2 linked regions of the Natranaerobius thermophilus JW/NM-WN-LF genome follow. The protein of the gene in region 2 interacts with the protein of the main gene of each other region in a pairwise test. Links are inferred from orthologs where the notes say so. Each region holds a gene or a part of one and is shown on either strand. Other genes may lie near its edges. The genes, in order: hfq and rho.

What was found.
Region 1: the proteins of rho (region 2) and hfq interact in binary tests that used the Escherichia coli proteins (3 or more experiments, as listed by UniProt). The link is inferred for Natranaerobius thermophilus JW/NM-WN-LF from one-to-one orthologs.

Annotation. Positions count from the first base shown.
Region 1 is NC_010718.1:1,572,277-1,575,484, forward strand. Bases 1-2,871 are described here. They hold hfq (RNA chaperone Hfq), read left to right. Parts: upstream 1-1,244; coding sequence 1,245-1,499; downstream 1,500-2,871. Other genes in these bases: mutL (DNA mismatch repair endonuclease MutL), read left to right, coding at 1-125; miaA (tRNA (adenosine(37)-N6)-dimethylallyltransferase MiaA), read left to right, coding at 181-1,179; NTHER_RS07595 (CPBP family intramembrane glutamic endopeptidase), read left to right, coding at 2,701-2,871. Outside these bases: more of NTHER_RS07595, read left to right, coding at 2,872-3,208. UniProt on the Escherichia coli protein: RNA chaperone that binds small regulatory RNA (sRNAs) and mRNAs to facilitate mRNA translational regulation in response to envelope stress, environmental stress and changes in metabolite concentrations.
Region 2 is NC_010718.1:3,104,925-3,108,169, reverse strand. The notes cover bases 28-2,935. They hold rho (transcription termination factor Rho), read left to right. Parts: upstream 28-813; coding sequence 814-2,058; downstream 2,059-2,935. Other genes in these bases: NTHER_RS14495 (DUF1385 domain-containing protein), read left to right, coding at 2,419-2,935; rpmE (50S ribosomal protein L31), read left to right, coding at 2,158-2,358; glpX (class II fructose-bisphosphatase), read left to right, coding at 28-446. Outside these bases: more of glpX, read left to right, coding at 1-27; more of NTHER_RS14495, read left to right, coding at 2,936-3,245. UniProt on the Escherichia coli protein: Facilitates transcription termination by a mechanism that involves Rho binding to the nascent RNA, activation of Rho's RNA-dependent ATPase activity, and release of the mRNA from the DNA template.

The sequences.
Region 1 (3,208 bases), 1.5 Mb from region 2 along the record:
AAGAATTAAAATCTTTGTTAAAGTCCCTTGTGGAAACACCTACGCCTTTTACCTGTCCTCATGGACGGCCTACAATTATAAACTTAACCAGAACAGATGTAGAAAAACTGTTTTACCGAGTTTAATAAACTTAGCAGAATGCTATAAAAAATTTTGCTAGTTATTGGGGTGAAAAAATTTATGATGAACACATATGACAATCAACACCGTGAACAACAAAAGTTGAGTGAAAATATATTAAAAACAAAACCTCTTATAGCAATTGTAGGCCCTACAGCTGTTGGAAAGACGGATATTTCTATAAAAGTAGCCGAAAGATTACCTGTGTCTACTGGAATAATTTCGGCTGACTCTATGCAAGTATATAAAAAAATGGATATCGGAACAGCCAAACCTTCCCAAGAAATTAGAACCAAGATACCACATTATCTAGTTGATAATGTGGAACCAGACGAAGAATTTAGTGTAGGAAGATATCAAAAACATGCTAAATCAATTCTGAATCAACTTTATCAAAACAAAGAGCTGCCCCTTTTAGTAGGAGGTACGGGCTTATATGTAGATGCGCTTATTTATGACTTTTCAATGAATGAGCTTCCTAAATCAACGAAATATCGTCAAGAGTTACAGCAAAAAGCAGAACAAGATGGTTTAGAACAGTTGTACCGGAAACTAGAAAAAGTAGACCCCGATGCTGCTGATAGAATTCATCCCAATGATCAAAGGAGAATCATTCGCGCATTAGAAGTTTATTATTACACTGGTGAACCTATCAGCCAAAGACAAAAGAGAAGATACGACTCTCCTTATAATTTATTAATATTTGGCATAACAATGGATAGAAACAAATTATATAACAAAATAGAAACACGTGTAGATCAAATGATTGATCAAGGTTTAGTGGAGGAAGTAAAGTACTTATTAGAAAACGGTTATCACTTACAGCTCACTTCTATGCAAGGTTTGGGATATAAAGAGATAGCAGGGTATTTAATGGGTGATTATGATTTAGAAACTGCAGTTCAAAAGTTAAAGAAAAACACTAAAAGGTTTGCAAAAAGACAGCTTTCCTGGTTTCGAAGGGATCCCAATATAAAATGGTTAGATATTACTGAAACTGATAAAAGTGAAATTTGTGACAAGATTATTGATATGATCTTGAAGGAATATTTGGAATAACATAGAAATATAGATATTAGGTAATAAAAATTATATAATATATAAATTATATTGGAGGCGATAGCTTGTCAAAAAACACAATTAATTTACAGGATAATGTTTTAAACCAGGTGAGGAAGAACAAAATTACAGTAACTATTTTTTTGGTCAATGGCTATAAAATTCGCGGCCTAATTAAAAGTTTCGATAATTTCACACTATTGATGGAGGTTAATGGTGAACAACAGATGATTTATAAGCATGCAGTTAGTACCATAATCCCAGGTAAAACTCTCAATCTCTTCTCCGATCAATCCGATAAAAATGATCAAGAACAGTAATTGACGTGTATTGTAATTATTTAAAAATGACTTGGAATCAACTTGAAATCATAATGTATTTTTAATTTTAGTTATTATGAATTTATTTACTCGTGATTTGACAGAATTTTATGTAAACAAATAATTAGTTAAAGACACCTGTATTTAAAAGTGCTGTTAAATTAAAGTTGATTGTTGATTCACTTCTTGTTTATTGGTTTAATTCTACTATCCCTCAAAGGATTTGTAATTTGCGGAAAGCAATACTTAACAGTTAGAATATAACCCTATTAAGTAATTTGATGTAATAACATCTCTTATAGAAGGAGTGCTAATGTATGATCCTCGAATTAACAAATTGTGTTTCAAGCAGGTCTATTAGACAAAGAGGATCCAATTTTCCACTGGCAAGAAATAGATGATAAGCAGCAGGAGATTATTGATTATTAAGAAAGTAAATCTGAATTACAAATTATATCCCAAGATACCAATTTGTCTATGAATATCAAGGGGCGCAAGTGGATTAACTGTTCCGGGAAAGAAAATTTCCCCGATGGTGAATTTTTACTGCTCCTATTGAAGATTCCGTAGAAGGCCATATTAGATTTACTTTTCCTGGTATCTATGAAGGCAAAGAAATTGAGGATATTCGATTGGAGTTTCAAAATGGGAAAGTTGTTAATGCCAAAGCTATTAAAGGTCAAGACTTACTTACTGCGTTTTTAAATACCGATGAAGGTGTCCGATATGTAGGGGAAATAGCCATAGGCACAAATTATAGGATTAAAATTTACAAAGAATATGTTATTCGATGAAAAAATAGGGGGTACCGTTCATCTATCTGTAGGTAGTGCTTTTCCTGAAAGTGGTGGTAAAAACCATTCAAGTATACACTGGGATATGTTATGTGATATGAAATCCCAGGGTGAAATTTATGCTGATGGTGAACTCATTTATAAAAACGGAGAATTTGTAATAAGTTAAAACAATATTAAAAATTGATTGTATAGCAGTATAAATCTCGAAATATAAGACTCGAATTCTCTAATTAGAGATTCGAGTTTTTTATTTAGTTGGACAAACCCTCTAAAAGGTTATAGTTGCTCAGAAGAAAGACGTGCTATGAGTAGTCAAGTATAAAATTATCAAAGATCAGTGAATTTACTTGACTATGAAAATAGCATGTCGCGAAACTAACTCTATTGTACAAGGAGGCTAATAGATGTTGGAAAAAAATAAACCCTCTCCGTGGTTTTTTCTTATTGGCACTGTTATTTGGACCTGGACATTTTTAGGTTTGACGTTTTTGACTGGTCAAAGTTATTTGCAATTTCCTACTGTTCTTTTATCTCTGACAGGTGGGCTTGGGCCTTTATTTTTACCATTAATATTAATTAAACTTGGTTATTGGGATACAGAACTTGATGAGACTCCTTTCCAATTTATTCGTCGAGTTTTAAATCCTGCCACATTAGAATTTAAATGGTATTTATATGTAATTATTTTGGTATTAGCATTAAGGGTTACATCTATTTTGTTAAATAATTTCCTGTATGACCAACAAGGCTTTTTTGATATTGGCTCCATGATGTTTATTTTAATTGGAGTAATTATTGGTGGAATGGAAGAAATAGGTTGGAGAGCTTATGCCTTAGAAGGACTGCAGAGGCGAGTTCCTATTATTCTAGCTAGTTTGATTATCGGATTTTTCTGGGCAATTTGGCACTTAC
Region 2 (3,245 bases):
GGGCAGGAGCTAGAATCAAATTAATCAGCGATGGTGACGTTTCAGCAGCCATAGCTACTGCTATACCTGATACTGGAGTAGATGTTTTATTCGGTGTTGGGGGTGCTCCTGAAGGTGTAATTGCAGCTACTGCATTAAAATGTCTAGAAGGCGAAATGCAAGCACGCTTGAAGCCTAAAAATGGAGAACAAGAAGATAGGCTTAAAGATATGGGGATCAATGACCCCTCTAGATTACTGCAAATGGAGGACCTAGTCAGTGGAGATGATGCTATGTTTGCAGTTACTGGAATTACAGATGGAGACTTATTAAGAGGCATCAGATATGAAGCTGGAAAGAAAGCACGCTCTCATAGTTTGGTTATGAGAGCAAAAACTGGTACAGTTAGATTTATTGATGCCATTCACAGATTGGATAAAAAACCCTCTTACTATTATGAAGAGTAGTGTCAAAAACTTCCTGGTTGCTTTACTATGGCAACCAGGAAAATCTTAATGTTGTCTAGCATTTTGAGCTTGCACGCTTGCCACGCTACAAGCAATGGTTGTTTAACCTTCCAATCCCCACTTAACCTATTTTAAATAGGCGCCTGTTACATTTAGTTTATTTTAAATAAATAATTTATACTCGTTAAGTGAGGTTTGTTGTTTATCCCCATTCTGAAGAATAATTTCTTACCCAATAGTTTCCCTATTATGTCAATCTATACATCAATTTAAAATTTTATGTTTTAATTGATTTTACCTTGTTAAAAGATGTTACAAGGTAATATTCGTAATTAGGTTGGGGTAGTTTTTAAGGAGGTAATAAAAATTGGATATTAAAGATTTAGAACAAAAAACAGTATCTGAACTACATGAAATTGCCAAAAAATATGGCGTGAAAAACTATACTAGATTAAAAAAAAGTGATTTAATTTTTAAATTAATTGAAAGCTATACTGAAAAAGATGGTTATAATTTTTCTGAAGGTGTTTTAGAAATTATGCCCGACGGATATGGTTTTTTAAGACCGGACGGCTATACTCCTGGTAGTAATGATATTTATATTTCGGCATCTCAAATCAAGAGATTTGGATTAAAAACTGGCGATCTGGTTTCTGGTAAAGTGCGTCCACCCAAGGATAATGAAAAATATATGGCTTTGTTGCATGTAGAAGCTGTGAATTCACGTCCCCCTGAAGAATCAAAAACAAGAAAAGATTTTTCTATCCTTACCCCGATTCACCCAGATGCCCCTTTTCGATTAGAAATTAGGCAAGATATGTTAGCACCTCGCATGATTGATTTATTCTCACCAATAGGGCGCGGACAGCGAGGGATGATAGTTAGTCCTCCTAAAGCAGGTAAAACTGTGTTGCTTAAGCAGCTAGCCAATTGTATAGCTGAAAACCATCCAGAAACTGAGATTATAATTTTATTAATTGACGAGCGTCCAGAAGAAGTTACTGATATAGAAAGGTCTGTTGATGCTCAAGTGGTCAGTTCTACCTTTGATAATTATCCTGAAAATCATGTCAAACTTGCTGAACTAGTTATGAAACGGGCTGAGCGCATGGTGGAAAACCAAAAGGACGTTGTAGTCTTGTTGGATTCTATGACACGTCTGGCTCGAGCTTATAACTTGGTAATTCCCCCCAGTGGCAGAACTTTATCTGGAGGTATTGACCCTTCAGCTCTACACAAACCAAAGAAATTCTTTGGAGCTGCCAGAAATATAGAAGAGGGAGGCAGTTTAACAATACTTTCTACTGCCCTAGTTGATACTGGAAGTCGTATGGATGACGTAATTTATGAGGAATTCAAAGGTACTGGTAATATGGAGCTTCACTTGAGTAGAAAACTGGCTAATAGAAGAATATTTCCAGCTATTGATATTTCACGTTCTGGTACCAGAAGGGAAGAGCTGTTACAAGATAAAAAACATTTAGAGTTAATTTGGACTCTCAGGCGAGCTATGATGGATGCTAGTCCAGAAGAATTCTTAGAAACTGTAGGAGAAAAATTAAAACGAACTTCAAACAATGATGAATTTTTAAAGAATCTTCATCATATGTAAAATGGGCTGTTGCTCTTAGAAGGGACTTGTGTTATGATAATGGTTGCGAATTTGAAAATAATATTCTAACTTGAATTTATATGAGCGAGGTGAAATATAATGAAAAGAGAAATTCATCCAGAATACAAAAAGGCCAAAGTGGTTTGCGCCTGTGGTAACTCTTTTGAAACCGGGTCTACTAAAGAAGAGCTAAAAGTTGAAATTTGTTCCAGTTGCCATCCTTTCTTTACAGGGAAGCAAAAGTTAGTAGATAGCGGTGGAAGAGTTGAGAAATTTAAGAGAAAATATGGCCTTGAATAAAACAAGGATTCGTGAGAAGCAGGGCGTAATAGCTCTGCTCTTTTTGTAGGAGGTTGTTATATGAATCAAAAAGAACACATTGGTGGCCAGGCTGTCATCGAAGGTGTTATGATGCGATCTAAGGGAAAACTCTCCATAGCAGTTCGACAGGCAGAAGACAACATTTCAATAAAATGTCAACCCATAGTATCTTTAGGAGAGCGGTTTTCCCTATTTAAATTACCGATATTACGTGGTATGGTGGCATTTTTTGAATCTCTTGTATTGGGTGTTAAAACCCTAACTTATTCTGCTAACCAAGTTTTGGAAGAAGAGGAAGAGGAACTTACTGATTTCCAACTTTTTCTGACAGTATTTGTATCTTTACTGTTTGGTGTCAGCTTGTTTTTTTTGCTACCTACTTTCATTATGGGAATAGTTAAGGGCCCTATTGAAACACCTCTTCTAATAAACCTTGGTGAAGGTCTAATCAGAATTAGCATTTTCCTGGGATATGTCCTGTTGATTTCCCGGATGAAAGATATTCAAAGAGTTTTTCAATATCATGGTGCCGAGCATAAAGCTATTCATTGTTATGAAGCGGGAGAGCAATTAACCATAGACAATGCCAAAAAATATACTACATTACATCCTAGATGTGGTACCAGCTTTTTGTTGATCGTTATGTTGACTAGTATTATTTTGTTTTCTTTTTTTGGCTGGCCCAATTTACTTATGAGATTTGTCATTCGATTAGCAATACTTCCGCTGGTTGCAGGAATTTCTTATGAAGTTATTAGACTGGCTGGAAAAAAGAAAAACACTTTTACTAGGTTGATATCAGTACCAGGATTGTTTTTACAAAAGTTTACAACGAGAGAACCCGATGCTGAGCAGATAGAAGTGGC